DNA from 4 places in the Rhizobium sp. CRRU65 genome. Region 1 is predicted to be linked to each of the others. Evidence: predicted binding sites of a transcription regulator. Region 1 holds the regulator's gene; each other region holds the start of a gene.
What was found. Region 1 encodes LexA, which represses DNA repair genes until DNA is damaged. Its sites were predicted from a motif close to TGTTCNNNNTGTGTTCNG; they were not measured.

Region 1 (7,688 bases):
CATTGCGCCACCGGCTGCCGGCCGCAGCCTCGCACTTGCTGCGTGCCGGCATGCGCATGCTGGGCGAGGAGACGGACCATGGCCGCCTGCTGCTGTTCTCGCCGGTCTTCCTCGGCGCCGGGTCAGCCATCTGGTTTCTCGCGGCATCGGATTTTCCGCTCACTGCATCGCTGCTCTGCCTGTTGGTGCTGACCGTCGCAGTTCTCATCGCCAGCCGCAACCGGGCGGCATTGCGGGCAGCGCTGCTGGCGCTTTCGCTCGTGGCTTGCGGCATAGTCTCGGCGCAGTTCGAGAGCTGGCGGGCTTCGACCGTGATCCTCGATTCATCAGTGACGACGACGGTGACCGGCCGCGTCGAGCGGCGCGAAGGCGATGGTCGCGGCCGGTGGCGCTACATTCTTGCCGTCACCGGCACTGAAGCGCCTCAGGTCAAGCGGCCGCCGGAACGCATCACCGCCATCGCCCGCGGTGCGGACGCAGCCTTCGAGATCGGCGATATCATCACCGGCAGGGCGCGGCTGACGCCGCCGGCGGGCCCAGCACTTCCCGAGCTCAACGACTTCTCCTTCAGTGCCTATTTCGACGGCATCGGCGCCAACGGCTTCTTCTACGGTGCACCGACGAAGGTCGATGCGCAGGCAGGTCCGCAGGCTGCAAGATCGGCGGTGGAAGCGCTGCTCGAAGGGCTCTACCGGCTGCGCAGCGGCATTGGCGACCGGATAAGGTCGATCCTGCCCGGCGATACCGGCGCTTTTGCCGCCGCACTGGTGACGGACGAGCGGCGCGCCATCTCGGATGCGACGACGGAGGCACTACGCCAGTCCGGTCTGGCTCATATCATCGCCATCTCCGGTCTCAACATGGCGCTGTCGGCCGGCATCTTCTTCGTCGGCTTTCGGATGCTGCTCAGCATCTTTGCCGGTATCGCTGAGGCCTACCCGACGAAGAAGATCGCTGCCGCCGGCGCGCTCATCGCCGTTACTGCCTATTTCCTGATTTCGGGCTTTGCGGTCTCTGCCGAGCGCGCTTTCATCATGATGGCCATCATGTTGATTGCCGTCTTCTTCGACCGGCCGTCGATCAGCCTGCGCAATGTCGCGCTTTCCGCCCTCGTCATCATCCTCATTTCACCGTCCGAGGTCTTAGGTCCGAGCTTCCAGATGTCCTTTGCCGCGACATTGGCGCTGGTCTCGGGCTATCAGTTGTGGAAGGACCGGCGCGTCCGCGAAAACGCCTTTCTGAAGCTACCTATCATCAGGCCCGTCGTTACGGTTGCCGGTTTCTTCGGCGGCGTCTTCCTGACTTCGCTGATCGGCGGTTTTTCCACCGCGCTGTTTTCGATCGAGCATTTTCATCGCCTGACCGCCTACGGCCTGCCGGCAAACCTCGCGACGATGCCGATCATCTCCTTCATCGTCATGCCGGCCGGCTTGCTGGCGATGCTGCTCATGCCTTTCGGTCTGGATGTTTTGCCCTGGAAGGTCGTCGGATTCGGCCTCGATCTGGTGATCGCGGTCGCAAAGACGGTGTCCGGCTGGGATGGCAATATCGACGTCGGCCGCTTGCCCGCCTGGTATTTCGCGGTCGCCGTGGCAGGCTTTCTGCTGCTGACGCTGCTCCGCACCCGGCTGCGCCATATCGGCACATCAATCATCGCGGTCGCAACGCTCATCCTGTTGCTTCTACCGGTTCCCCGGCCGCCGGATCTGGTGATTTCGGAGGATGGCAGTCTCGTCGCGGTGGTCGAAGCGGCAGCAATGGCTTCCAACCGTGAAAGACCACCGGATTTCATCTTCGACCAGTGGCAGAGAGCCCTGGTCCTGCCGAGACATGATCCGCCGAAGATGCTGGATGGTCCTGCTATCCCGCAGGTAGGAGAAGACCGCCGCGTCAAGCTTTCCCGCGATCAGCAGAACGAAGCGAGGACAGCGATGCGGGCGGCCGCAGCGGCCGGTGAAGCAAACCGCTTTTCCTGCGTCAAGAGGGCCTGGTGCGCATCAAGGCTTGGCAATGGTCGTGTGGTTGCTGTCATCGACAATGCCGCCTATCTCGGCCCGGCATGCGACGCGGCCGATATCATCGTGACGTCGGTCCGCCTGCGTTTCAACAGCTGCCGCTCAGGTGCGACGCTCTTCACCGGCGAGACGCTGCGCAGGACCGGATCCATCGAGTTGCGCTTCGCGGACGCCGGCCTGGAGGTGGCAACCGCATTTGACGCATTGTCGCGACCATGGATGCGCCATCGCGCCTTTGACTGGCGCAGCAACAGCTTTACCGAATCCGGCCTAACCGATGTCAGTGATAGCGGCGAATGAGGCCGACGAGTTTGCCCTGCACCTTAACACGGTCTGGTCCGAAAATCCGGGTCTCGTAAGCCGGGTTGGCCGCTTCCAGTGCGATCGAGGCGCCCTTGCGGCGGAAGCGCTTGAGTGTCGCTTCTTCGTCATCGACGAGTGCAACAACAATGTCGCCAGGACTTGCGGTGCTGCCATTGCGGATGATCACGGTGTCGCCGTCGAAGATGCCGGCGTCGATCATCGAATCGCCCTTGACCTCGAGCGCATAATGTTCACCGGAGCCGAGCATGTCGGCCGGAACGGCGATGTCGTGGGTGTTGTTCTGGATCGCCGAGATCGGCACACCGGCGGCGATTCTGCCCATGACCGGCACGGAAACCGAGTTGCCGTTGTCGGCGACGGGTTTTGCGGGAGCAGGGGCGGCGACCGGCTGAGGTTTGCCCAGGCTGCCTTCGATGACGCTCGGCGAAAAGCCGCGCCGCGGCTGGATGCTGGGGCTGTAGGCCTCCGGAAGCTTGATGACCTCGAGCGCGCGGGCGCGGTTCGGTAGGCGGCGAATGAAGCCTCGCTCCTCTAGCGCTGTAATCAAGCGATGAATCCCGGACTTCGAGGCGAGGTCCAGAGCATCCTTCATTTCGTCGAAAGACGGTGGAACGCCGGATTCTTTCATGCGCTCGTGAATGAAAAGGAGAAGCTCCTGTTGTTTGCGCGTGAGCATCGACGTTGTGACCTCGTGATTGAAACAAATCCAGAACAGACACTATATGTTCCATATGTGTTCCGCAAGTAGCTAAATTTCCGTAAAACTTGGCGCCAACTCGTTGAGATTTTTATTTTCATTCGCCGGATTGGGACACATCTCTTGTATTGAGGGGCGCGCCGTCGCACATCTCTTGCCGTTTCCAGGAGGGATATGATGAACGAGCATTCCGCCAAACCGCACCCGCTGGATCATGTCGTGCTGCCGGTCGTCAATATCGATCTGGCGCGCGAGAGGCTCGGCAAGCTCGGCTTCACCGTTGCCGCCGATGCGCGCCATCCCTTCGGAACGGAAAACGCCTGCGTCTTTTTTGCCGACAAGACCTATCTGGAGCCACTCGGGATTGCGAGCGTCGAGGAGAGCGAGGCATCGGCGCGCCAAGGCAATGTCTTCACTGCCCGCAACCAGGCCTTCCGTTTCCGCTGTGGCGAGGAGGGGCTTTCGGGGCTGGCTTTCGGCAGCAAGGATGCCGGCATCGATCATCAGAATTTCGTCGGCAACGGATCGAGCGCCGGCGAGATGCTGCAGTTCACCCGGCCGATGACGATGCCGGACGGTTCCGAGACGATTGCCGGCTTCAAGCTGGCTTTCGCCGCCGACCTGCGCGCGCCGGATCTCCTGCTTTTCACCGTCGAGCGCGTCAATCCGCTACCGGCCGAGCGCGCCGCGCTGGAGACGCATGCCAATGGCGTGACCGGCATAGTCGAGATAGCGCTTTGCGCGCCTGATGCTGCCGCCTTCGCAGCCTTCGTCAGCCTTGCCGTGGCGCAATCGGCAGTCGAGAAAACCGGTTTCGGCGCCAATATCGCGGCATCGAATGCGAAAATCAGCCTGATGACGCGGGAAGGGCTGGAGGCCTATTTCGACATCGCCGACTCATCCGCAGATCGCGGCCTGCGCGGCCGGGCAATCCTCTTCGCTGTCGCCGATCTTGCCGTGACAGAAGCGCATTTGGCTGCTAACGGGGTGACATACACGCGCAAGAACAATCGCATTCTGGTGAAGCCCGCGCCCGGGCAGGGCACGCTCTTCGCCTTCGAGGAAACACGATGAGCACTGATACGAATTCCGAAGTCAGGGTCGGCGAAGGCCAAGGCCAGGTCACCTTTTCCAATACCGGCCGCCTGTCGCTGATTGCCGGTCCCTGCCAGATGGAGAGCCGCGACCACGCCTTCATGGTTGCCGGCACGCTGAAGGAGCTTTGCGGAAAGCTCGGCATCGGCCTCGTCTACAAGAGCTCCTTCGACAAGGCGAACCGGACCTCGCTGTCGGCCGAACGCGGTATCGGGATCGAGAAGGGCATGGAGGTCTTTGCCGACCTCAAGAAGGAATTCGGTTTTCCCGTCCTGACCGACGTTCATACCGCCGAGCAATGCGCGGAGGTGGCAAAGATCGTCGACGTCCTGCAGATCCCGGCCTTCCTCTGCCGCCAGACCGACCTTCTCATCGCCGCCGCCAAGACCGGCCGCGTCGTCAATGTCAAGAAGGGCCAGTTCCTCGCTCCCTGGGATATGAAGAACGTCCTTAAGAAGCTCAATGCCAGCGGCAATCCGAACGTGCTGCTGTGCGAGCGCGGCGCCTCATTCGGCTACAATACGCTGGTCTCCGACATGCGCTCGCTGCCGATCATGGCGGCGATGGGTGCGCCCGTTATCTTCGATGCGACCCATTCCGTGGCGCAGCCGGGCGGGCAGGGCGAATCCTCCGGCGGTCAGCGGGAATTCGTGGAAACACTGGCGCGCGCAGCGGTGGCTGCCGGCATTGCCGGCGTCTTCGTCGAAACCCATCAGGACCCCGACAATGCCCCTTCCGACGGCCCGAACATGGTCTATCTCAAGGACATGCCGCGGCTTCTCGAAAAGCTGCTCGCCTTCGATGCGGTCGCCAAGGCTTGACGTTCAACAGTCTGACATGATCGTGCTATAGGCCACATCCGAACGCTGGTCCGAAGGCTATTGCAGCATTGTAATTTGCACGCCTTCGACTAAGACAGGTTTCGAACCATTTATCACCCACCGAGCAGGAAGAACCCATGACTGCAATCACCGATATCATCGCCCGCGAGATTCTCGATAGCCGTGGCAACCCCACCGTCGAAGTCGATGTCTATCTCGAAGATGGCAGCATGGGCCGCGCGGCCGTTCCCTCGGGCGCCTCGACGGGCGCGCATGAGGCGGTCGAACTGCGTGACGGCGGCAAGCGCTACCTGGGCAAGGGCGTCGAAAAGGCGGTCGAAGCCGCCAACACCGAGATCTTCGACGCGATCGGCGGCATCGACGCCGAAAACCAGATCCAGATCGACAACATCATGATCGAGCTGGACGGCACGCCGAACAAGTCGCGTCTCGGCGCCAACGCCATCCTTGGCGTGTCGCTCGCCGTCGCCAAGGCTGCCGCCCAGGCATCCGGCCTGCCGCTCTACCGCTATGTCGGCGGTGCTTCCGCCAGCCTGCTGCCAGTGCCGATGATGAACATCATCAATGGTGGTGCCCATGCCGACAACCCGATCGATTTCCAGGAATTCATGATCCTGCCGGTCGGCGCCGATTCGATCGCCGAAGCCGTGCGCATGGGTTCGGAAGTCTTCCATACGCTGCGCAAGGAACTTGCCGCACAGGGCCATAACACCAATGTCGGCGATGAAGGCGGTTTCGCACCGGGCCTGAAGAGCGCGCCGGGAGCTCTCGACTTCATCATGAAGTCGATCGAGAAAGCCGGCTACAAGCCGGGCGACGACATGTGCCTCGGCCTCGACTGCGCCTCGACGGAATTCTTCAAGGACGGCAAATACGTTCTCGAAGGGGAAGGCCGCACGCTGGAATCGGGCGCCATGGCCGAATATCTGGCCGAACTCGCCGCCAAGTATCCGATCATCTCGATCGAGGACGGCATGGCCGAAGACGACTGGGATGGCTGGAAGACGCTGACCGACCTGGCCGGCAAGAAGACCCAGCTCGTCGGCGATGATCTCTTCGTCACCAACTCCGCCCGTCTTCGCGACGGTATCCGCATGGGCGTCGCCAACTCGATCCTGGTCAAGGTCAACCAGATCGGCACGCTGACGGAGACGCTTGATGCCGTCAACACGGCGCACAAGGCGGCCTATACCGCCGTCATGTCCCACCGCTCCGGCGAGACCGAAGATTCGACCATCGCCGATCTCGCGGTCGCCACCAACTGCGGTCAGATCAAGACCGGCTCGCTGTCGCGCTCCGACCGTCTTGCCAAGTACAATCAGCTGATCCGTATCGAAGAGGGCCTCGGCCCGCAGGCCCAGTATGCCGGCCGGTCGATCATTCGCGGCTGATCGGATCTGATGTTCAATGACTTGACCCGCGCCTTTCCGGCGCGGGTTTTTTATTGCCCGTTTTTTAGAGTCAACGAACGGTTAATCTCTGCGCGCTAGATTGAACGAATTGGTAATGCGTTCAAGAGCATGCGTGTATGTGGACAAAGCATCATAAGAAGAGAAAGATCGGTCGCTTCGTCATTCCGGCCATGACGGTCGCCTTCCTCTCCTATTTCGGTTATCATTGCATCCATGGCGATTACGGCCTGCGCGCAACGGAGACGTTCGAGCATCAGCGTGTCGCGCGTGAAAAAGAGCTTGCGATCTTGAAGGCGAAGCGCGAACATCTGGAAAATCAGGTCGCGCTCTTGAGTGACGGGTCGCTCGATAAAGATATGTTGGACGAAAAAGCGCGTTATCAGCTCAACATGTCGCGCGCCGACGAGATCGTCGTATTCAACCATTATTCCAATTAACCGGAAACAGGTTAATTGGAATTTTCATTGTTTTTCCAATAATTTAGCGCCGAATACGAGCCATGCAATTATGGCATTGCTGTGCTCATATTTCTTCCCTATGGTACGCGCCACCAAGAAACGACAAACCCATAGGGAGGGTTGAATGGCGCCGCGAAAGACCGCGACCGTTTCCAGCCGCAAAACTGCAGCAAAACCGGCAGCCAAAGCATCGAATGGAGGCCCGGTAGCCGACTTCGATCGCAATGAAGAGCTGAAGGCCTATCGCGAGATGCTGCTGATCCGCCGTTTCGAGGAGAAGGCCGGCCAGCTTTACGGCATGGGCTTCATCGGCGGCTTTTGTCACCTCTACATCGGTCAGGAAGCTGTCGTCGTCGGCATGCAGATGGCGCAGAAGGATGGCGACCAGGTCATCACCGCCTATCGCGACCACGGTCATATGCTGGCAACCGGCATGGAAGCGCGTGGCGTCATGGCGGAACTGACCGGGCGCCGCAGCGGCTATTCCCACGGCAAGGGCGGCTCGATGCACATGTTCTCGAAAGAGAAGCATTTCTACGGCGGTCACGGCATCGTCGGCGCCCAGGTCTCGCTCGGAACGGGTCTTGCCTTCGCAAACCGCTACCGCGGCAATGACAATGTCTCCATCGCCTATTTCGGCGACGGCGCTGCCAACCAGGGCCAGGTCTACGAGAGCTTCAACATGGCTGCTCTCTGGAAGCTGCCGATCGTCTACATCGTCGAGAACAACCGTTACGCCATGGGCACATCGACTGCCCGCGCCACCGCGCAGTCGAATTACTCGCTTCGCGGATCCGGTTTCGGCATCCCCGGCATTCAGGTCGATGGCATGGACGTCCGCGCCG
Region 2 (7,688 bases), on a different contig from region 1:
TTGGACAGCTGGCGGAGAACGGGATCGGGAAGAATGATGAGTGGCTTGATGGTCATGGCGTTCCCATAACCCATCTTTTCCGACTATGGAATTATCCGGCAGGCGGGGAATACGCTTTTTTGCATCCCCGCCTGGAATTTCGCCATATTCGCCTCAGGCCGCCCGGCGGGCAGCACCCGCGGAACGGCCCTCCGGCCGGGCGCGGAAGCGCCGCAGCAGCTCGATCAGGGTCTCCACCTCGTCCTTCAGGCGGCGGGTTTCCGCCGAAGAGTGCTCGACCATGTCCGAATTCTGCTGGGTGATCGCACCCATGTTGCGGACGGCGAGGCTGACCTCGTTGACGCCGGTCGCCTGATCACGGGCGGCGGCGGCGATATCGGCGACGAAACGGTTGATGATGTCGATGCGGCTGATCATGTCGTTCAGCGCCTCGCCGGTGCTGGAAACGATGCCGACACCCTGATTGACCTGGGTCGAGCTCTGCGAGATCAGGTTCTTGATCTCCTTGGCTGCTTCCACGGTACGCTGGGCGAGCTGGCGAACTTCCTGGGCGACGACGGCAAAACCCTTGCCGGCATCGCCGGCACGGGCCGCCTCGACACCGGCGTTTAGCGCCAGCAGATTGGTCTGGAAGGCGATCTCATCGATGACGCCGATGATCTTGGAGATCCCGGTCGAGGATTTCTCGATGCCGGCCATCGCCGAGACGGCGCTGGTGACGAGTTCGCCGGAGTTCTTCGCCTTCTGCTGTGTCTCGCGCACGGCATCCGACGCCTTCTCGGCATTGGCGGCCGTCTGGCCGACGCTGACGGACAGCTGCTGCAGCGCGGCCGAGCTCTCCTCGACGCCTGCCGCCTGCTGGGCGGTGCGCAGCGCCAGATCGTTGGTCGCGTTGGAGATGACGTCGGCGCCGGTCTTGATATGGCCGGAGGTCTCGCGCACGGAGGCGAAGGATTGGCGAAGGGCGCTGACGGCGCGATTATAGTCCTCGGCCATCTGCCGGAAATTGCCCGGCAGATCGGACGGTAAAGTGGCTTCGAGATCGCCGTTCGACAGCGCTTCCAGACCGCGGCGCAGCTGCTCCAGCGCGATCGCCTGGTCGGATTGGGCCTCAGCGCGCTGCTCTTCCAAGGCGCGGCGCTTGGCTTCCAGCGTCTCGAGATAGACCGAGATGGAATAATCCATGTCGAGCATGCCCGATTTGACGACCGCCGATAGCTTCTCGGCCAACAGCTTGCCTTGCTGGCGCGCGAAGATCGAAGGCCACTGCTTTTCCATGATGCCCTTGACGAGTTCGGACATGACGATGGCGTAACCGCCGATAGACCAGCGCGGTTCCAGCCCCATGCGCTCATGCATGCGGCCGACGGCGGTCACGCCGTCGACATAGCTCTCGTCGAACGTGCCGCCAGTAAGATTGACCCAATGATCCTGCTGACGCTTCTTGGCATGGCCCAGTTGGGACTTGTCGGCGACAGCGGGGGTCTTGGCGATCTTGGCGTAGAATTTATCGAGGGCGCCGCCGATCAGCTCTGATATGACAGGGCGCAGATCCCGCATCGACTTGCGCGCCGCTTCATCCAGCTCGATGAAATCGAGGCGCTGCCTGAGGGCATTGTCGGTCTGCTGGGCGGTCATGGGGATCTCTGTACTTGGCGCGACGCGCGCGGGAGGGGATTTCAGCGCCGCAGGTTTTGGCCAATATGGTTGAGCAATCGTTAAGCCGCGGCGACATTTCTTTTCGGTGGACGCGGAAGAGCAACGGCTTGCGAAGATATTGAGGATCGTCCATTCTGTTCACGTTTTGATCTATAAATCGCCGCTTCTTCTGTTATGCTTGCGGCATGACCGTCCATTCCGAATCGCTCGCCCTTTCCCTTGCCTCGATCAGCCCGGCCATGCTGGCGCTTGTCGGCGGGGGTCTCGCCGTCCTCGTCCTGCTGGTGATCGTGCTTCTGCTGCGCGGCTCCGGCCTTCGCCGCGAGCAGGCGGAGGAAGCGAACTTTCGCGCTGAGGAAAACGAAGCGCGCATGGGCGAGCTTTTGAAGATTCAGGCAGAGATGCAGGGCCGCATCGCGGCGATGACCGAGGTCTTCGGCGCGCGGCAGAGCGAACTCAACCAGACGATCAGCCAACGCCTCGACGGCATGTCGCAGCGAGTCAGCTCGACGATCACCGAGCAGACCAAATCGACGCATGAGAACCTGCAGCGGCTGCAGGAGCGGCTGGCGGTCATCGATGCCGCGCAGAACAATATCCAGACGCTCGCCAAGGATGTCGTCGGGCTGCAGGCCATTCTGTCCAACAAGCAGACGCGCGGCGCCTTCGGCCAGTCGAGAATGGAAACGATCGTCGCCGACGGTCTGCCGATGGGCGCCTACGCCTTCCAGCAGACGCTGTCCAACGGTTCGCGGCCGGACTGCACGATCCGCATGCCGAACGGCGCGCCGCCGCTGGTGATCGACGCAAAATTTCCGCTCGAAGCCTGGAACGCAATCCGAGACGCCGGCAGCCCCGAGGCCGGCAAGATCGCCGGCCAGCAATTCCGCCGCGACATGGAGGTCCATATAAGGGATATTTCCGAGAAATATCTGATCCAGGGGGAAACCCAGGATACGGCCTTTCTCTTCGTGCCGTCCGAATCGATCTTCGCCGAGATCCATGAGCACTTCGAGCCGGTGGTGCAGAAGGCGCACCGTGCGCGCATCGTCATCGTCTCACCGTCGCTGCTGATGCTGTCGATCCAGGTCATCCAGGCCGTGCTCAAGGATCAGCGCATGCGGGCGCAAGCGCATCTGATCCAGGGCGAAGTGGCGATCCTGATGGACGATCTCAGCCGCCTCGACGAGCGGGTGCGCAAGCTGCAGGGCCATTTCGCCATGGCGCAGAAGGATATCGACATGGTGGTCACATCAGCCGACAAGCTCACCAGGCGCGGCGCCAGGATCGAAGCGCTGGAATTCGAGGCCGGCGGCGATGCCAAGCCTGCCCGCGACAGCGAAGCCGCAGCCAAATCGGTGGAGAGCCGCACTGGTCTTCTGAAGCTGCGGGTGGTTGACGAGGAGTGACCGCTTCGGGCAGTGTCGCGCCCGCATGAAACACTAGGAGCATGATGTCGTCAGCATGCTCCAGAAGACGGGACACATTCATGATCACAGTTTTCGGGTCCATCAACATGGATCTCATCGCCACGACCGAGCGCCTGCCGAAGCCCGGCGAGACGGTGGCCGGCAACGGCTTTGCCACGGCCGCCGGCGGCAAGGGCGCCAACCAGGCGCTGGCCGCGCGCCGCGCCGGCCGGTACGTGCATATGGCCGGCGCCGTCGGCAAGGATGCTTTTGCTGCGGAAGCGCTGGCCCTGCTCGATGATGCAGGCACCGACCTTTCTCTGATCAAACATGTCGACGGTCCAACAGGCACGGCGCTGATCCTCGTCGGCGGCGACGGAGAAAACATGATCGCCGTCGTTCCCGGCGCCAATGGCCAGGTCACGCCTGCCGATGCCGAGACCGCGATCGGCCGCATGGACGAAGGCGATGTCCTGATGCTGCAGCTCGAAGTGCCGGCTGCTGCCGTCGAAGGCGCGCTGTCGGCCGCCCGCGCCAAGGGCGTCACCAGCATCCTCAACCTTGCGCCGCTGATCCCCGATGCCCCGCGTCTCGGCCGGCTCGCCGATATCGTCATTGCCAACGAGACCGAGTTCGAGCGGCTCGCCGGACAAGAGGGCATGGACGCCCAAGCGCGGGAGGCAGCCCTTGTGCGTCTGCATGCGGAGACGGGGCAGACGCTGATCGTGACGCTCGGCGCCGACGGTGTCATCGCCATTCGCGACGGGTCGATTTCGAGGGCGCAGGGTCTCAAAATCCAACCTATCGATACGGTCGGTGCGGGAGACACTTTCTGCGGCTATTTCGCCGCCAGCCTCGACGACGGCCTCGATTTTGTCTCGGCGTTGCGCCGTGCGGCAGTCGCCGGTTCGCTCGCCTGCCTCAAGGCCGGAGCGCAACCGTCGATCCCCTTGAGCGAGGAAGTCGCAGACAGGATATAAATCTTGAAGGATAGACGGCGACAAGCGCCGATGTGCTGTCTCATATAGTGATGGGACCGCGGAGACTGTGGCTTGATCGGTCAACGCGGTGCCGGCAGCCCCTTCGCCTCGCGCGAGTGCCCCGTCGCTCCGTTGCCTCATCGCGTGGATCCGCTGCCGTAGCGCAGGACAGCTGGGAAGAGTTCTGATCGTTCAGCCCCTCATAATGCAAAAGGCGCCTGGGAAATCAGGCGCCTTTGCATTTCGGGGATTAATGCCGCTCAGGCAGCGTTCGACGTCTGCTCTTCGTTGAGGAAGGCATAGATCGCCGAGGCGGACTCGGTGGCGCGCAGCTTGGCGACCAGATCGTGATCGCGTAGCACGCGGGCGATACGCGACAGAGCCTTGAGATGATCGGCGCCCGCGCCCTCCGGCGCAAGCAGCAGGAACACGAGATCAACAGGCTGGTCGTCCAGCGCCTCGAAATCGACCGGCTGCTCCAGCCGGGCGAAGATGCCGACGATCGAATGGATGTTTCCCAGCTTGCCGTGGGGAATGGCTATGCCGTTGCCGACTCCGGTCGAGCCCAGGCGTTCGCGCTGCAGGATGACGTCGAAGATCTCCCGTTCGGAAAGCCCGGTGATCCTGGAGGCTCTTGCAGCCAATTCCTGAAGCAACTGTTTCTTGGAATTTACTCTGAGGGCGGGAATGATCGCATCCTGATGGAGCAAATCTGCCAATGCCATTTCTTTTTCCTTCTGTCGCCGGGATCAAATGCAAGGAGCGGCGGCAATACCGCCGCTCACCACCCTGATCTCAGCCTTTGATACTGGCTGAATCGATCCAGCCAATATTTCCGTCGTGCCGACGGTAAACGATGTTCAGATGTTCCTTGCCGGGGCTGCGGAACAGGAGAAGCGGCTCGTCGGTCATGTCGAGCGCCATCACTGCGGTGGCGACCGACATGGTCTTCAGCTGCTTCGTGCTTTCAGCGACGATCGCCGGAGCGAAATCGTCAGCGATTTCATCATCGTGATCAGGAACGGAATCCATAACCGTGTAGGAGACCTCTGCAAAACCATTCAGATGGTTTCCGGCGTGATGGTCCTTCAGCTTGCGCTTGTAACGCCGCAGCCGTTTTTCGATCCGCTGGGAGGCGGCGTCGAAAGCCAATTGCGGGTCGGTCGCCTCGCCGGCCGCATGCAGCACCACCCCGCTGTCGAGATGAAGCTTGCAATCCGCCGAGTAACGAGAACTCGCCTTTTCCACGGTCACCTGGCCGGAATATCCCCCGTCGAAGTATTTCGTGATGGCCATACCAATTTGGTCCTCGATCCTTTGACGGAAAGATTCACCAATTTCCATATGTTTCCCGGATACACGCACACTCATGGAGTTTCCCTTCTTATGGTCGTTTGCGGGTATCAGTTTACGCCAAGCCTCAGGTTCATCCAAGCACTTCGCACAATCTCAAGCAAGATCGGCTTAGGCCTGCGGGTCCTTAGTGCCCTTCTGATGCTGGGGATAACTCCAGACGCCGTTCACGGCATCGATTGCGGCGGGCTTCTAGCCAGAGCTTGCCGAAAAGTCAATAGGGCGCCGAATCACCGTCGGCGGCACTCGGTCAACGTGTGGCGGATACCCAGTCGGGCAAGGCATGCCGCCGATCGCCACCCCATACAGTTTAGGCGTTTCGTGCCTGCGTTGTGCCCCTCCTTGCAGGGATCGTCATGGCGGCGACACCTGCTATGACGCAGACGAGCCCGATCCAGGCCGTCGGGCTCAGCCTTTCGCCGAGAAAAACGATGCCGATCGCAACCCCGATCGGCACTCTGAGATAGGCTTGCGCGGTGGTTCCGACCGAACCCAGCGTCTGGACGAGACGGAAATAGATCACAAAGGCGAGCGCCGTCGAAAAGGCGGAGAGGGCCAGCAGCGCCAGCATCGATGCCGGCGAAGGATCGATTTCCCACGGCCGATCGACGACGAGGCTCATCGGCAAGAGAACAACCGCGCCTGAGATCAACGAGCCGGCCGCCGGCACCGCGGGGTCGAGCCCCTTGAAGTTCTTGCTGAAAATCGCGGCACCTGCATAGCAGATGGTCGCCAGGATGATGGCAAGCTGCGCCATCAGGCTTTCGCCGAGACCGCCGAGCGCTTCGACGCCGATGACGAGGCAGATGCCGGCAAGCCCGGCCATGACGCCAAAAAGCCTTCGCAACGTCACCTGCTCACGGCGGGTGATCAGCACGGTCAGCAGGAAGGTGAAGATCGGCGTTGCCGAATTCAGGATCACCGCCAGTCCGGCATCGACGGACTGTTCCGCCCAGGCGATCAGAGTGAAGGGGACGACGCTGTTCAGACAGGCCTGAACGAAAAACCGCCGCCAGGTGGCGAGATCGCGCGGCAGGTGGACACGCCGGTGGCGCAGGACGGCCAGCAGAATGCCGCCGGCAATCAGCGTGCGAGCGGCGATCAACGTTATCGGCGGGATCGTCTCGACGCCGATCTTGATGAAGCTATAGGAGGAACCCCAAAGGGTCGCCAGCACCAGCAGCAGGAAAAGCTCCCTGGCAAGGTTGGAATTTTGCGGCATCATGGTCGGCATTTCGATATTCGTTGAAGACAATTCACAGGGTTTCGGCGCCGTTTGCATGTCTAAGACGCAGGGCGCTGGAGAGGAATAACGGGATTTGCGGGCCGGATGCTTCGATCGAGGCCGAAGCGTTGCCGCGTTAGAAACCGGCGACCTTGGCGAGCGCCCGCTTCTCGCGGCGGCGCTGGACCGAAGAGGCAATGTTCATCGCCTCCCTGTATTTCGCAACCGTGCGGCGGGCGAGATCGACCCCGCCCTTCTTCAGCATGTCGACGATATCGTCGTCGGAAAGCACCGCCTCCGGGCTCTCCTGCAGGATCAGCGCGCGGATCTTGTGACGCACGGCTTCGGCCGAATGGCTGTCGCCGCCTGCGACGGCGCTGATCGAGACGGTGAAGAAATATTTGAGTTCGAAGAGGCCGCGCGGCGTCAGCATATATTTGTTCGACGTGACGCGGCTGACGGTGGATTCATGCATCTTGATCGCTTCGGCGACCGTCTTCAGGTTCAGCGGGCGCAGATAGTCGACGCCGTGCAGCAGGAAGGCGTCCTGCTGGCGGACGATTTCGCTTGCCACCTTCATGATGGTTTTAGCCCGCTGATCGAGGCTGCGCGTCAGCCAGTTGGCGGTCTGCAGGCAATCGGAGAGGAAGGCGTGATCCTCGCCGTTCTTTGTCACCCGGGAAAAATAAGACTGGTTGACCAGCACTCGCGGCAGCGTATCCGGATTGAGCTCGACCAGCCAGCCGCCATCCGAGGAGGCTCTGACGACCACATCGGGCATGATCGCTTCGGAAATACCCGCCTCGAAACCGCTGCCGGGCTTCGGATTGAGCTGGCGGATCTCGCCGAGCATGTCGAGAAGATCTTCCTCGTCGACGCCGCAAAGCCGCTTCAGCGTGGCAAAATCGCGCCGGGCAAGCAGTTCGAGATTTTCGACCAGAGCCTGCATGGCCGGGTCATATCGGTCCTTCTGCTTCAGCTGGATCGCCAGGCATTCGGCGAGGCTGCGGGCGAAAACACCCGGCGGATCGAGGCTCTGGAGGGTGGCGAGCACGCGCTCTG
Region 3 (7,688 bases), on a different contig from region 1:
TAGATGGTGACGGCCATGCCCGATCGATCTCCCTGTGATAGCAGCGAGATAACATGCACGAAGGCCGGCGCAAACGCCGTCCGACGTTTTATCCCCGAGCGCGTCGACAATCGCAGCCGGACAAAACCGGCCCCGTTCAATTCTCCAGCGTGCCGGCCTTGCGGGAAGCCTTGCTGGGTTCGTCACAGGCGATCTTCATCAGGTCGCCGCGCCGCCGCACCAGCCTGTCGGAGGTTCGGGTCAGGATCAGCCCGTCCTGCGGCGCGGTGAGCTCGATGCTGCCGCCCGGCTGCCCCGGCCTAGTGACGATAGTCACTAGGCGGTCGCCTTCGGCAACCCTCTCGCCGATGTCGCGATGGAAGAGCACGGCTCCGCCTTCTGGCGTGCGGATGATCTCGACATTGTCGAGCGGCACGGCCGGACCGGAAAATGGCATTGCCGCGGGCTTTTCGTCGCCAACGGTCCCCCGTGCCGCGAGGAAGTGCCAGAGCCCATCCGCATCCTTTTTCGCCAGCACCGGATCGACGTCGCGTTTGCCGCGCAGCTCGACGGTGACGGAGAGTTTGCCGGGCAGACGGGGCCGGCGTTCGCCGGGAACCTCATATTTCCATGCAAAGCCGACGGCCTCCTCGAAGGCCGAGCTTTCGCCATCCGAAAGCAGCACGGCCTCCATGCCGAGTGAAGCGGCAAGATCGGCGGCCTCCGGCCAGAAGGCCTCGTCGATATAGGCATATTGCAGGGATTCGTCGTCGCAATGCAGGTCGAGCACGAGATCGGCGCCAAGCGCCATATGCAGCAGCTGCCTCTTCAATCTGTCGGTAGCCGGGTAATCATCGAGATCTTCGGTCAGCGTGGCGCGATCGACAATCGAGATCAGCGGAAAATCCCGGTTGAAATTGGTGCGTGAGCCCAGGTCGAAACGGCCCTGCAGCTCGCCGAAATGCGATTGCGCCGCACCGATCGGATTGGCCTGCGGCACGATGGTGATGTCGCCGGCGATCCCACCTTGGCTTTCCGCCTGCCGCAGCCTTTCGCAGAGGAAATGCAGCAGCACCGTTCCCGGCAGCTCGCCGGCATGCAGTGCCGCCTGGATATAGGCCCTCGGCGCCTTCGGATCGTGGCCTTTAAAGCGCAGCACCGGCAACCGCCACTCCGTTCCCGGCGTATCTCCAGGGATGATGATCTCTGAAACGTCCATGCTGTCTTCGTTCCCGTTTACAACCAGCGCGCGGTTAGGCATTCCGAGCTATATGAGCGGAAATGGGGCAAGCGCAAGCGTGGTCCGAAGACATCATTGCCTCAGCCGAGCAGCGGCCAGCGATCGATGATCCGATGTTCGGTTTTTCCGAGAACACTGTGGATGAGCAGGAATTCGGACGCGGTCCATGAAACGGGTGTGTCGAGGGTCGTCGGCGGCACGGCTTTGCGGTCATAGAGAAGTGTCATGTGCGGCTTGTAGTCGCGGCCGACATTGTGCCGCAAGCCGGCATTGTACATGCCGACGCCCAGTTGGACGTGCAGCCGTGTCAGTGGTTTCCGTCCGCCTTCGCCGCAAAGCACAAGCGAACGCGCCTGCGGGAATCGCATGATCCGGTCGAAGCTTATTGCGATCGGGGCACTCTCGACTGTGGCGCCGGCCTGTCGTGCCGCGAAGACCACATCCTCCGGCAGCCTCGGATAGTCGCCGACCCAGATGATCGACACATGCAATGTCGTCAGGCGCGGCATCCCGGAAAGGGAGAAGGCTCGACGATAGTCATCGGCGATTGCGGCCGCCTGCTGCTCGACGGCATCAGGAGGGCAGAGCGCAAAGAAAAGTCGGTGTCCGCTGACGTAGCTTTCGTTCCGCCGTCCGCGATCATTTTTGTCGTCTCCGAAGTCGAAGGGCATCTGGTTCATGGAGTTTCAGGTCGTCATGACCCGCCTCGTCGTTTTCAAAACGCGACGAAGATACTCTGCAAGGAAACAACATCAAGAACAAAAAGAGAACATAATTTCCCGACATGCTCGGGGCCACACTTATCCGAAACGTCGCTCAGGACCGGGTGAAGTGGCTAGTCGGTCGACAATGCAGGGGCGCATCGCAATATTTCCTGGAAGCCTGGCGCGCGCAAGAAACGGGTTGAAACAGCGGCCGTCCCATACGATTTTGAAGGTCATCGAAAACGCGGAGGCTGTGTCATGGCTGAGACAACGCACCACTATCTCATCTTCGAAACCGCGGGCGGTTTCTGCGGTATTGCCTGGAGCGACGCCGGCATCATCCGTTTCCAACTGCCGACCAAGTCAGCGGAAGCGACGGAACGGTTGCTGTTGCGCCGCCTGCCGGATGCCGAAGCCGGCGCGCCGACGCCTGGCGTGCTCGAGACGGTCGCCGCCGTGAAACGCTACTTCCAGGGCGAGGAGACGGATTTTTCCGGCGTCGAACTCGATCTTGCCGGCCAGGATGCCTTCTTCCGGGATATTTATGCGGCGGCAAGGCGTGTCGGCTGGGGCCGCACCACCACTTACGGCGCGCTGGCCAAGGAGCTCGGCGTCGGGCCGGAAGCCGCCCGCGACGTCGGCCAGGCGATGGCGAAGAACCCTGTCGCCCTGATCATCCCCTGCCACCGGGTGCTTGCGGCCGGCGGCAAGATCGGGGGCTTCTCCGCGCCCGGCGGTTCGTCATCGAAGGCCCGCATGCTGGAGCTCGAAGGCGTCAACCTTGCACCGCCGCCGCCCGCCCAGCAGTCGCTGGGTTTTTAGGCGGCGGAGGCTCTTTCGTTTTCCGCAATTCCCGGCAAAATCGCTTCGCGCTTTGCCTGGCAAAACCGCTCTACACTTTTGCTGGAATTACTTTGGCAGCAATCTCAGCGGATCAATAGGGGCTGGCTGTCGGTCGGATGATGATCTCGCTGACATCGACATCATCAGGCTGGCTGACGGCGTAGAGGATCGAATTGGCGACGGCCTCGGGGCTGATGGTGATCGCCCTGAAAGCCTTCATGGCATCACGCGCCGTCGGATCGGTGATGGTGTCGGCGAGTTCCGATGTCGTCGTGCCCGGAGAGATGACGGTGACGCGGATACGATCGGACTCCTGCCGCAGTCCGTCCGAGATCGCCCGTACCGCGAATTTCGTCGCGCAATAGACAACCGCCGTCGGAGAGACGCTGTGGCCGCCGATCGAAGACAGGTTGATGATCTGCCCTGATCCCTGCGCCTTCATGATCGGAAGCGCCGCCGCAACGCCATAGAGAACACCCTTGATATTGACGTCGACCATCCGGTCCCATTCGTCGACCTTGAGGGCGTCGAGTAGCGACAGCGGCATGACGCCGGCATTGTTGACGATAACGTCCAGCCGTCCGAATTCGGAGCGGGCGAAGCCTGCAAAGGCTTCCACCTGGGAACGGTCGGTGACGTCAAGCTGTCGCCGGCGCACCGACCCGCCCTTTGCGGCGATTTCGCCGGCGAGTTCCTCCAGGCGCTCGGTGCGGCGGGCGCCGATGACGATATGGGCGCCTGCGGCAGCCAGCACCTTTGCCGCGGCCTCTCCGATGCCGCTGCTGGCGCCGGTGATGGCAATGACTTTCCCTTTGATATCAGACATTTCAAGCTCCATTTTTGCAGGTGAGATTTTCGTTACGGTTAGCTTGGAAAATCGGCGCTGAGCGTCGTCTCCGCCCAGGCGTCGAAATTTGTGCGCAGCGCATCGAGCCGTTCGCGGGCGATCTTCAGGGCGGGTGCACCGAGCAGCAGGCGCAGCGGCGGCACGTCCGCTTCGAACGCCGATATGATCGCGGTTGCCGCGCGCGCGGGATCGCCCGGCTGGTTGCCGGAGATCGAGCGGGTGGCCTGGCGCCGCTTGCCTGACGTTTCGGCGTAGTCTTCGATGATCGTGCTGGATTCGACCATCGACCGGCCGGCCCAATCCGTGCGGAAGGCGCCCGGTTCAAGGATCGTCACATCGATGCCAAGCGGCCTGACCTCATGCGAAAGCGATTCCGACAAGCCTTCGACCGCGAACTTGGTGGCATGGTAATAGCCGGTTGCGGCAAAAGCGACGAGCCCGCCGAGCGAAGAGACGTTGAAGATATGCCCTTGCCGGCGTCGGCGCATGCCCGGCAGAACCTGCTTGGTGACGGCGATCAGTCCGAAGACATTGGTCTCGAACTGGGCGCGTATCTCGGCATCATCGCCCTCTTCGATCGCCGAGAAGTAGCCGTAACCGGCATTGTTGACGAGGACGTCGATCGCACCGAAATGCGTTTCGGCGTCACGAACCGCGCCGGCGATGGAGCGGCTGTCCGTCACATCGAGTGCAAGGGCAAGCGCGGGGTCGCCGTGTTGCGCCGTGAGATCTGCCAGGGTCTCGGGTCTGCGCGCTGTAACAGCGGCGCGCCAGCCACGGGCCAGCACGGCTTCGGCGAGCGCCCGGCCGAGGCCGGACGATGCGCCGGTGATGAACCAGATGGGTGTTGGGGAAGACATGATCGTCATCCTTTCCGGCCGGCAAATGCGGCCTTCTTGTGTGGTGTTGCCTTTCGGGCGGCACGTCATTTGCGCCGAAGCACCATGCCACCGTGATGGAGGGTATTGCCGTCGACGAAATCGCCGTCGGCTGTGAAGCCCGTGTCATCCCAATATTCGATGTGGTTTCCGGTGACGTCGTAGCGTCCTCGATAGGCGCTTTCTCTGCTGCCACGGGCTTCGTCGTAACGGCCATTCGGCAGAAGCTCGTGGCGGACGCGGCCATCATCCGTAACCCACATGCCGACATAGGAATGTTGCTGCATAGCGTTCTCGCTTGTTTGTTGCTGGTGAGATTGGCGGTTCATGGCATCGGCGGCTGACGAACTGATCGCCGTGCCAGCCAGGGTGATCGCCGTGAAAAACGGCAGGACCGAGCTTTTGAAAAACTTTCGCATTGCCTTGCCTTTCGAAGAAGATTTGCCGATGAGTGGGTCTTGGCGTTGACCTCGACCTGAAAGATAGCGCGCCGATCCGCGGCGATTAAGTTGCCAATCCATGATGCCTTGGTTAGAAGTGCTAACCAATGGTCGACGATCTCGAAGGCATTTCAGTCTTTCTTGCGGTGGCGGAGGCGCGGAACTTCCGGCTTGCCGGCGAGCGGCTTGGCGTCACCCGTTCCGCCGTCAGCCAGGCCCTGCAGCGCCTCGAGGATCGGGTCGGAGTCGCCCTGGTCCAGCGCACGACGCGCAGCGTCAGCCTGACCGAAGCCGGCGAAGTGTTCTTCGAGGCGGTTCGTCCATCGGTCCGGCAGGTCAATGATGCGATGCAGACGGTCCGGGAAATGCAGGCGCGCCCGAGCGGCCTGCTGAGGATCACCGTTTCCTCGATCGCCGAGAACTTCCTGTCCGGCACCTTGCTGGCCGGCTTCATGGAAGCCTGCCCTGACATCAAACTCGATATCACCATCACCGATGACGAATTCGATATCGTCGAGGCCGGGTTCGACGCGGGCGTCCGGCTGGGCGAGGTGATCGAGCAGGACATGATCGCGATCTCCGTCTCCGAAGAGCAGCGACAATGCGCGGCGGCATCCCGCAGCTATCTCGACCGCCGCGGCCATCCCCGCCATCCCCGCGAGTTGCAGAACCACGCCTGCATCGGATGGCGCCCACGCCCGGATACGGCGCCCTATCGCTGGGAGTTCACCGAAAACGACCGCGACTTCGACGTCTCCGTCGATCCCACTGTTACGACCAACGACATGGGAATGATGATCCGTATGGCCTGCGCGGGGGCAGGCATCACCTTCGGCATGGCGGAAACCTTCCAGTCCTATATCGACCGCGGCGAACTCGTGCCGCTGCTGGAGGATTTCTGTCCACCCTTTCCGGGCTTCTATCTCTACTACCCCAGGCGCCAGAGGCAGCCGCTGAAGTTGCGCGCATTGGTCGATTATGTCCGCAGCTCCGACCGGCGGTAATGCGGTCTGGGCTTAAGCCGCCGCTGGTAAGTCTCGACGGCGATTTCAGGCCAGTCGCACGGGCTCAAATCCTGCGGCTTGGGCTGATGTTGCCGCTGGCATCCGGCTTTGATATTCCCGATGATAGAGGCCAGCGAGGCGGCGCGCGCTCTATAGACGCCACCGCTCGCCGCGCTTCCATCCTTTTGCGGAGAACATATGCTCGACGACGTCTTTCCTGTTCCGGCCAGGGCTTTGATCCGTCAGGGTGGGCGGGCCTGTTTTTATCGTCTCGTCAATACGAGCCCCTTGTTGATACAGGTGCAGTCGGGAACCAAGATCGTCATGGCCGATGATAAGGCTTTGCGCCTCGAAGCCGGCGCTTATGGCTTGCTGCCCGACTATCGACCGTTGACGATGGAGAACATTCCCAAGGCGCCGCAGAAGTATCAGACCCTGGCGCTTCCCGTTCCGCGACAGCTGTTCGAGGAAGCCTACAGCAGGATGGGGTCGATTGCCGTCCCATCAAGGCCTGTCCCGGCAGTCACCTCGGACCTGCCGGAAGAAGCTGCGGCATTGTTTGACTATTGCTGTCAGCCCGGCAATCTGACGAGGCTTCCCGGCGCCATTGCCAAGGCGCGGTTGCTCGAACTCATCACTTGGTTTGCGCTCGGCGGAGCGGTGCTGGGCCAATGCCAAAGTCCTCGGCTCGAGGACCGGCTGCGGCAGATGATTGAAAGCGATACGGCCTTTGATTGGACGCTGGGGCACGCGGCGCGCTCGTTCAACATGAGTGAAGCGACGCTGAGGCGGAAGCTCGCCGCCGAAAGTACCGGCTTTACTGAGATCTTGAGCGATACAAGAATGAACCGCGCCTTGGGCCTCATTCAAACCACAACCCTGCCGATGGCGCAGATTGCGCTTGAGGTCGGTTACGACTCTCCTTCTCAATTCGCGGCGCGTTTCAAAGAGCGGTTCGGCGTCAATCCGCGCCATGTCCGGGGTGGCTCTGAGCGTTTTGAGCGGATCGGGGCAGAAGTTGAGCGTAGCGGGGCAGATGCGCTTGCGCGGTGACGATAGTTTTCCGGCATTATCAACCGCAGGAAAACAGCATGCGTTTCATCACAGCAGTACTTCTCGCTACGTCCGTCTTCGGCGCGACGGCCGCACAGGCCGAAATGAAGCTCACCTCGAAGGATCTGGTCGCCAGCAAGTCCATGGCCGACGCGCAGATCTTCAACGGCTTCGGCTGCGCCGGCAAGAACATCTCGCCGGAGCTGACCTGGTCGGGTGCGCCTGAGGCGACCAAGAGCTTCGCCATCATGGCTTACGATCCGGATGCTCCCACAGGCTCGGGCTGGTGGCATTGGTCGGTGTTCAACATTCCCGCAAATGCCTCGGAGATTGCCACCGGCGCCAGCGGTGACAAAAAGCTTCCGGCAGGCGCCGTCGAAGGTCACACGGATTTTGGCATGTCCGGATATGGCGGCGCATGCCCGCCGGCCGGCGATCAGCCGCACCACTACAAGTTCACCGTCTATGCGCTCTCGGTGGACAAGCTCCCGCTTCCTGAGACCGCCCCGGCTGCCATGGTTGGCTTCTATGTCAGGGCCAATACGCTCGCCAAGGCCTCCGTCGAGGTGACCTACGGCCGCTGAAGCCGGCTTCGGATCCGCAGTCGTCATTCCCCTCATGACAACGGCCGGCCGAGGTAATTGAACCTTGGCCGGTCGTTTCCGGTCTGGGGCTTCCCTGGTCTGCAAACCTAGACGGT
Region 4 (7,688 bases), on a different contig from region 1:
CGGCCTTGCCAATCGCCGCAGCTTCTTTCTCTCGTTGGAAAAACGGCTGCAGAAGGATTCGTCGACGCCGCCCGTCCTCGGCATTCTCGATCTCGACGGCTTCAAGCCGGTCAACGACGTCTTCGGCCATGCCGCCGGCGATCTCGTGCTGAAGGAGACGGCCCGCCGCTTCGTCGCGCTGGTCGGCGAAGAGGGCATCGTCTCCCGTCTCGGCGGCGATGAGTTCGGTATCATCTTTCCCTCCTTGATGACGCGCCAGGCGATCGCCGATCTCGGCCAGGCGCTCTGTGCTGCCGTCCGCGATCCTTTCGAAATCCCCGACGGCTCGGTCCGCGTCTTCGGCTCCTGCGGCATCGTCTATCCTGATATTGGCACATACACCGCCGAGGATCTTTACGAGAAAGCCGATTTTGCCCTCTACCAGGTCAAGAGCAAGCGCAGCAGCGGCGTCGAATTCTTCTCGGCCGAGCACGAGAAGATCCTGACGCAGCGCCACCTGATCGAACTCGAACTGCAGGCAAACGATTTCGCCAAGGAATTGAAACTCGACTATCAGCCGATCGTCGAATTGAGGAGCGGCCGCGTCGTCGCCTACGAGGCGCTCGCCCGCTGGGACAGCGCCCGCTTCGGCCGTATCAGCCCAGACGCCTTCATTCCCGCTGCCGAGCGCACGGCGGTCATCGGTCGCATAACCCGCATCCTCTTCGCCAAGGCGCTCGAAGCGCTGGCGATCATTCCACGGCATCTCAGGCTGTCCTTCAATCTCTCGGCGCGCGATATCTGCGACCACGAGACCTCGATGGCGCTGCTCGCCATGATCACCCGTTCCGGCATCGATCCGAAGCGCATCGAATTCGAGATTACCGAGACCGCATTGCTCTCCGATTTCGACACCGCCGATCAGGTGATATCCATGCTGCGCGCTGCCGGCATCTCGATTGCGCTCGACGATTTCGGCACCGGCTATTCGAGCCTCAGCCATATTCATCGTCTCGGCTTCGACAAGCTGAAGATCGACAAGTCGTTCGTGATGAATTTCGATCGAGACGCCCGCTGCATGAACATCACCCGCTCGGTCGCCAATCTCTGCCAGAACCTCGGCATCGCCTCCGTCGCCGAAGGCGTCGAAAGCGAAGAGATTGCCGAGGGATTGAAGGCGATGGGCGTTCGTCTGGCGCAGGGCTATCATTTCTCGCGGCCGCTGCCGCTCGAACTTGCCATCGACTACGCCGCCAGGTGCGAGGCCGCAGCCTCCGCCCGCAATTCGCTGTCTGCCTGACCGATCGATCTCGATCCGCCGCAAATCGACTGGAGCGATGCCGCGGGGTCGTCTATTCATGGTCGCAACAGATGAGGTGAACCATGCAGGACGGCGAAGTCATCATTGAACGGCGGGGTACCGCAGGCGTCATCCGGCTCAACCGGCCGCGAGCACTGAACAGCCTGACGTTGCCGATGATCCGCACGATCACCGCGGCCCTTCACGACTTTGCCGGTGATCCCGAGGTGGCGAGCGTCGTGGCGACGGGAGAGGGCGAACGCGGCTTCTGCGCCGGCGGCGATATCCGCGCCCTGCATGAGAGCGCCCGCGCCGGCGATGGCCTGGCGGCAAGCTTCTGGCGCGAGGAGTTCCGCCTCAACCATATGATTGCCTCCTATCCCAAGCCCTATGTCGCGCTGATGGACGGCATCACCATGGGCGGCGGCGTCGGCCTGTCCTCGCATGGTCGCCACCGCATCGTCACCGAGCGCACCCGCCTTGCCATGCCCGAAACCGGCATCGGCTATGTCCCGGATGTCGGCGCCACCTGGCTGCTGCCGCGTGGCCCCGGCGAGGCCGGAACATGGCTCGGTCTGACAGGGCTTGATATCGGGGCTGCCGATGCGATCCACGCCCGCCTTGCCGACCTTCAGATCGCCTCGTCGCGGCTCGGCGAAGCGATCGATGCTCTCTCCGCCCTGCCGCGCGCCAGCTCATCCGGCGATGTCGATGCCGTGCTGCAGGCGCTTCCGGAGCCTCAGGGAGAAAGCCGGCTCAGGCAGAACGCGGCGATGATCGATCGCGCATTTTGTTTCGACAACGTGGAGGAGATCCTGGCAACGCTTGCCGAGGAGGAAGGCGAATTCGCCGCCGAGACGCGCCGGGTGCTGCTGACGCGTTCACCGACCAGTCTGAAGCTCGCTTTGCGGCTGCTCAGAGCCGGCCGCAGCAGCGCCTCGCTTGCCGAATGCCTCGGCCGCGAACTCGGCGCCTGCCTGCGGATGCTTGATAATCCCGATTTCTTCGAGGGTATTCGCGCCGCCGTCATCGACAAGGACCGCAATCCGAAATGGTCGCCCGCATCAGTCGAGGCTGTGGAAGTGGCAAGGGTCGAGCATTTCCTGAAACCGGCCGAACCGCCGCTTTCGCTCTGAACGCTATCCGGCTATCGCCACATGCCGCGCATGCGGGCGCCGACATCGATGCGCACTTGCCGCGCGTGGGCTTGCGCGGCCTCCGATTTCACCTGCGGCCAGCTGCAGGCCTCGAAGAACTGCAGCAGCGTTGCCGGAATGAAGCGGCTGCGTGAGGCATAGACATGCCGGTCGCCCTGCGAGTTCTGCCCATAGGTGAAGAAGCGTTGCGGAACGACGAGGTCGAGACCATCCCGGGCGCGCGTCATCGCGACATAGAGCAGCCGGCGTTCCTCTTCGATTTCGGCGGTTGTGCCGACGGCGAGATCGCTCGGTATGCATCCGTCGACGACGTTCAGCATGAAGACCTTCGTCCATTCCTGGCCCTTGGCGGAATGGATGGTCGACAGGATGAGATAGTCTTCGTCGAGAAGCGGCACACCCGCCTGGTCGCTGGTCGCATCCGGCGGATCGAGGGTGAGCTCGGTGAGAAAGCGCTCGCGCGAGGCATAACCGCTAGCGATCTGCTCGAGCTGCAGCAGGTCGGCCTGCCGCGTTGCTGCGTCCTCGTGCAGCCGTTCCAGATGCGGCGCGTACCATTGCCGTGCCAGGCCGATCTCTGCCGGCCAGCCGGCCTTGCCGGTCTTCAGCTCCTGCAGCATCGCAACGAACATTGTCCAGTCCTCGCCGGAGCGCGGCGGTGCCGGCATGGCGCCAAGAGCAGTAATCGGGCTGGCATCCTCGGCCATCAGGTCGAGCGTCTTCTGTGCCGTCGACGGGCCGACGCCCGGCAGGATCTGCATCAGCCGGAAGCCCGCCACCCGGTCGCGCGGGTTCTGCGCGAAGCGAAGGGCGGCCAGCATGTCCTTCACATGCGCGCTGTCGAGAAACTTCAGCCCGCCGAACTTGACGAAAGGAATGTTGCGCCGGGTCAGCTCGACCTCCAGCGGCCCGCTGTGATGCGAGGCGCGAAAGAGCACGGCCTGCTGCTTGAGCGTGAGGCCTTCCTCGCGGTTATCGAGCACCATGTCGGTGATATACCGCGCCTGCTCGGCCTCGTCGCGCACAGTGACCAGGCGCGGCCGCTCGGACGATTGCCGCTCGGTCCAGAGGTTCTTGGTGAAGCGCTCCGAGGCGAGATCGATGACGGCGTTGGCGGCGGCGAGGATCGGCTGCGTCGAGCGGTAGTTGCGGTCGAGCGTGACGATATTGGCCGCCGGGCTGAAGGCGGCGGGAAAATCGAGGATGTTGCGCACCGTCGCGGCACGGAAGGAATAGATCGACTGCGCATCGTCGCCGACGACGGTCAGCCCTTGGCCTTGGGGTTTCAATGCGAGCAGGATGGAGGCCTGCAACCGGTTGGTATCCTGATATTCGTCGACCAGCACATGGTCGAAGCGGCTGCCGATATCCTCGGCAATCATCGCTTCGCCGACCATCTGCGCCCAGTAGAGCAGCAGATCGTCGTAATCGAGCACGTTCTGGCTCTGCTTGGCCTGGACATAACTGGCGAAAAGTTCGCGCAGCTGTTTCTCCCACGTCGCGCACCAGGGAAAGACGTCGCGCAGCACGAGGTCGAGCGCGGTTTCCGAGTTCACCGCCCTGGAATAGATGGCAAGGCACGTGCCCTTTGTGGGAAAACGGCTTTCTGTCTTCGAGAAGCCGAGGTCGTGCCGGATGAGGTTCATCAGATCGGCACTGTCTTCGCGGTCGTGGATGGTAAACCCAGGATCGAGACCGATCTGCTCCGCATAATCGCGCAACAGCCGCGCGCCGATGCCGTGGAAGGTGCCGGACCAGGAAAGCGCATCCGCCATCACGCCAGCATTCGCACCAAGCACATCGCGGCAGATGCGCTCGACACGCCGCGCCATCTCGGCGGCTGCCCGGCGCGAGAAGGTCATCAGCAGGATGCGGCGGGGATCGGCGCCCTTGACGATCAGATGGGCGACCCGATGCGCCAAGGTATTCGTCTTGCCGGAGCCGGCGCCGGCAATGACCAGCAGCGGCCCGGCAATATGGCTGCCGTCGATGAGCGTGCCGTGCTCGACGGCCATGCGCTGCTGCGGATTGAGCTTTTCGAGATACATCCAGCCGTCCGGTCGGGCTCCCGCAGAATCACTGGGGAAAGATTAGATGTTCCTTGAATGTTCGCGATTGCGGCCTCTGTCAAGCGCTGCGGCGCGCGAGCAACATCTCAGTCGGGGAAATCCGGACCGATCTCGCGCCGCACCAGCTTCAGGCTACGGTCCGGCTGAAGAATATAGGTTTCCTCCACGCGCTGGCCCGTCCCGTTGTAGAACTGGTTGTAGACGGCGCTGCCGACCGGCGACTTGCTGAGCTTCGTTCGCGGCTGGCCGCCATAGGTAATGCTGCCGGGAATGGGTTCCAGCGCCCGCGTATCGGCCGAGGAGCAGCCGGCAAGCATTGCCCCGGCAAACAAGGCGGGCAGAAGCGCTTTCATCGTCATCATCCCTCTTTCGACTGCCGCCAGATATGGAAGCCGCAGCGCCTTTCGCCAAGGGTCGTCCATGCCACCGAGCAGGTATCACTGTCGAACAGGCTCTTCTTTTCCGGGGGACGCAACGAAATGCGTCGCAGCGGCGTTAACAGACATCAACCAACATCAGGAAACGTTCACGGTGCTCGGCTTTCCAGCATTCACGGGGCATGGCGAGCCCGGCCGCCAGGGCCACAGCGATGCCGCGACGCGCGCCTCGGTGGAAAGCGCCCTTCATGCGGCCGCCGATTTCGAAGCCGGCGAAATCACCGTCAGCATATCGGGCTCCTATGTCATCCTCGAAGGTTTCGTGCGCCGGCGGGGCGATGTCGAGCGGGCGATCGCGATCGCCGAGGGCGTCGTCGGCCGGGGCTATGTGCGTGCTCGCCTGCTGCGACGCTAATGCATGTCGCCCAAAACTCTGCAGCGGTTTTGGAATAGCCGCACGCTCATGTCTTTCTGTTGGACGAGGGAACCAAAATGCTCCCCTGCGTGTTGAAATGCCGGACCTAAACGCTGGAGACTCTCATGCAGTTGCTTCCTCGCCTCTGGGCAACGACCTTGATAGTGGGTTGCGGTGTCTTTGCCGGCTCCGCCCATGCTTCGCTGGAAACCGGCACGAATTATTCCGCTTTGCCGAAGGACCAGATCGCCCTCAACGAATATACCGGGACCGTCGCCTGCACACCGGTAGAGCCGCACTATCTCCCCTCATTCATCCGCGCATCTGATGGCACGATCATCGGCGTCGGTTATGTCGAGGTCGAGAATGAGGGCGGCACGGACTGCTGAGGCATCCGCTGTGCTCGGACGAGGCTCGCCTGCGTTTCCGCAGAGGTGACGAGCCTCTAACCATCATCATGATGGCTGGTCATCTTCTATTGATGCACCTGTACCAGGCGCAACGCCCTTTGCACCAAAACCCGGCACGCACTTGTTGCAGGGTTAAACCAAAATTAAAGCCCAAAATTAAAGCCCAAAATTAAAGCATCGTCCCGTTCCGGCACGCTTGCGCGCCCAGAAGGCGAAAATCGCCCGAAATTCCTTGCTGAAGTGCTAATGCAGCTTCAGCTTCGCCTCTTCGGCGGCCGCCAGGAACTCGGCTCTTGCTTCTTCCACGCTCTTGCGTCCGTCGAGCGCCGCCCGGCAGGCGCTGCGGGCCTTGATATAACGAAGCCCACGCATACTCGGCCAGAGATCCGCCAGGCACTTCAGCGCATCGAACGGCCCATTGACCGTTCGCGCATCGGCACCTTCGAAACCAACCTTGACCGGGCTGTTCCATCTTTCAGTTGCCATCGACGCTCCTCCACGATTTTCGACAGAAACGAAGTGCAGCATCTCCCAGTTCCTCCGGGGAGACTTTGCGATAGTTAATACTCTAGCGTGATTTTTGCCGTCAGCAATGGTGGAATGCATTGCGGCTGATGAGGCGAAATGTCCTCTTGATGAGATTCACCAAGCGACCGGCTTTCGCGGGCCAGGAATTTCGTTGGAATTTGTAATCATGACGCCCCAATGCGAGGGGAATTTTTGGAGGGTGCAACCAAATCCGATGGCGTGGGGGCGCGGCATCATCGCTACCATGCTCTCGAAGCTGAGGGCTCCACATGGGTTTAGGTCGAAATCTGATCCAGGCTGCTTTTCTCTGTGGGGCCTTGGCAATGCCGGTCCTCGCCCGCGGGGCAGAGGTGTCTGCTGAAGACGCTCTGCTGACGCGTCTCTCCATCGAAACCGTGCCACGACTCCAGCGGGAATATTTGCGGGCGACCCTCACGCCCCAGGATGAAGGCACGGCGATAGATGTTGCTGCCTATGTTTTGTCTAAGACTTTTGATCGGTGGTATGTCGAAGGTATATTCGATGGAGCTTTTTCGTGGCTTCACGCGCCAATTAAGGACGAAGTGCTGGTCACCAGAGAACTGATTGAACTGTGGCAGTTTTCGCCGTTTATATCTTACTATCTCGAGGTAACCGAGATTCCCGACTGCGCAAACAACAGCGTGCTGCTTCCCAGCTGTCACTAGCTTTGCCGAGGGGCGCAAATGGAGGTCATATTCTTACCGGAAAACTGGTGCTGCCGAGTGGGATTGAACCACCGACCTCACCCTTACCAAGGGTGTGCTCTACCACTGAGCTACGGCAGCAGGACCAGTACCCGTGCGAGCCGTGTGGCTCAATCGCGAGGACGGGGGGCTATTGCCACAGCTTGGCGGCAAGCGCAAGCCGCAAATTCCAACTTCGCGTCGATTGGGATGAAGGGACTTTTGGATTGGCGCGAATTCAGCTAATCCTGTCGCATGAACGAAAAGACCGAAACCGGCCAGCAGAGCCGCAAACAGGCGATCGAGGCACAGGCGAAACTGCGCCGCGAGCGCGCCGCCGACAAGCTCAGGGAAAATCTGGGGCGACGCAAACAGCAGGTCCGCGCCCGCCGTTCGGGCCAGGCCGACGAAACAAATGGGCTGCCCGCCGCAAAAATGGACGAATCGTAATGTTCCGTCCGACACGAATTGAAGCGTGTCGAGAAATCCCCTAAACACCTCACTCCTTATTCCAAGGCAGAACTTTCAGGAAAGGCGGGCTCGGCCCGTAAGCGCACATGGATCGTATCAGAATCGTCGGCGGTAATGAGCTGAATGGCATCATTCCGATTTCCGGCGCCAAGAATGCCGCACTGCCGCTGATGATCGCCTCGCTTCTGACCAGCGATACGCTGACGCTCGAAAACGTGCCGCATCTGGCCGATGTCGAGCTGCTGATGCGCATCCTCGGCAATCACGGCGTCGACGTC

Region 2: the regulator LexA is predicted to act here: its motif matches at 1,795-1,812, upstream of ACM5SV_RS16075 (DNA recombination protein RmuC).
Region 3: the regulator LexA is predicted to act here: its motif matches at 1,974-1,991, upstream of ACM5SV_RS16830 (2'-5' RNA ligase family protein).
Region 4: the regulator LexA is predicted to act here: its motif matches at 4,532-4,549, upstream of ACM5SV_RS22880 (ATP-dependent helicase).

What each region holds. Positions count from the first base shown of each region.
Region 1 is NZ_JBLYZH010000008.1:249,190-256,877, forward strand. Features, by position in the region: gene ACM5SV_RS18860 (ComEC/Rec2 family competence protein) at 1-2,315, shown strand, start outside; gene lexA (transcriptional repressor LexA) at 2,296-3,015, opposite strand; gene ACM5SV_RS18870 (VOC family protein) at 3,214-4,110, shown strand; gene kdsA (3-deoxy-8-phosphooctulonate synthase) at 4,107-4,952, shown strand; gene eno (phosphopyruvate hydratase) at 5,090-6,364, shown strand; gene ACM5SV_RS18885 (FtsB family cell division protein) at 6,502-6,822, shown strand; gene pdhA (pyruvate dehydrogenase (acetyl-transferring) E1 component subunit alpha) at 6,968-7,688, shown strand, end outside.
Region 2 is NZ_JBLYZH010000007.1:36,103-43,790, forward strand. Features, by position in the region: gene def (peptide deformylase) at 1-56, opposite strand, end outside; gene ACM5SV_RS16070 (globin-coupled sensor protein) at 154-1,638, opposite strand; gene ACM5SV_RS16075 (DNA recombination protein RmuC) at 1,845-3,068, shown strand; gene ACM5SV_RS16080 (ribokinase) at 3,149-4,048, shown strand; gene ptsN (PTS IIA-like nitrogen regulatory protein PtsN) at 4,309-4,773, opposite strand; gene hpf (ribosome hibernation-promoting factor, HPF/YfiA family) at 4,844-5,419, opposite strand; gene ACM5SV_RS16095 (DMT family transporter) at 5,712-6,635, opposite strand; gene rpoN (RNA polymerase factor sigma-54) at 6,763-7,688, opposite strand, start outside.
Region 3 is NZ_JBLYZH010000007.1:181,857-189,544, reverse strand. Features, by position in the region: gene ACM5SV_RS16840 (ArsC family reductase) at 1-17, opposite strand, end outside; gene ACM5SV_RS16835 (succinylglutamate desuccinylase/aspartoacylase family protein) at 137-1,198, opposite strand; gene ACM5SV_RS16830 (2'-5' RNA ligase family protein) at 1,300-1,899, opposite strand; gene ACM5SV_RS16825 (methylated-DNA--[protein]-cysteine S-methyltransferase) at 2,182-2,745, shown strand; gene ACM5SV_RS16820 (SDR family oxidoreductase) at 2,858-3,592, opposite strand; gene ACM5SV_RS16815 (oxidoreductase) at 3,631-4,482, opposite strand; gene ACM5SV_RS16810 (Atu4866 domain-containing protein) at 4,539-4,910, opposite strand; gene ACM5SV_RS16805 (LysR family transcriptional regulator) at 5,039-5,935, shown strand; gene ACM5SV_RS16800 (helix-turn-helix domain-containing protein) at 6,134-6,988, shown strand; gene ACM5SV_RS16795 (YbhB/YbcL family Raf kinase inhibitor-like protein) at 7,027-7,572, shown strand; gene ACM5SV_RS16790 (GNAT family N-acetyltransferase) at 7,680-7,688, opposite strand, start outside.
Region 4 is NZ_JBLYZH010000012.1:43,086-50,773, forward strand. Features, by position in the region: gene ACM5SV_RS22870 (putative bifunctional diguanylate cyclase/phosphodiesterase) at 1-1,279, shown strand, start outside; gene ACM5SV_RS22875 (enoyl-CoA hydratase/isomerase family protein) at 1,363-2,415, shown strand; gene ACM5SV_RS22880 (ATP-dependent helicase) at 2,427-4,484, opposite strand; gene ACM5SV_RS22885 (hypothetical protein) at 4,592-4,858, opposite strand; gene ACM5SV_RS22890 (BON domain-containing protein) at 5,037-5,297, shown strand; gene ACM5SV_RS22895 (hypothetical protein) at 5,423-5,686, shown strand; gene ACM5SV_RS22900 (DUF982 domain-containing protein) at 5,951-6,193, opposite strand; gene ACM5SV_RS22905 (hypothetical protein) at 6,505-6,921, shown strand; tRNA gene ACM5SV_RS22910 (tRNA-Thr) at 6,967-7,041, opposite strand; gene ACM5SV_RS22915 (hypothetical protein) at 7,195-7,389, shown strand; gene murA (UDP-N-acetylglucosamine 1-carboxyvinyltransferase) at 7,497-7,688, shown strand, end outside.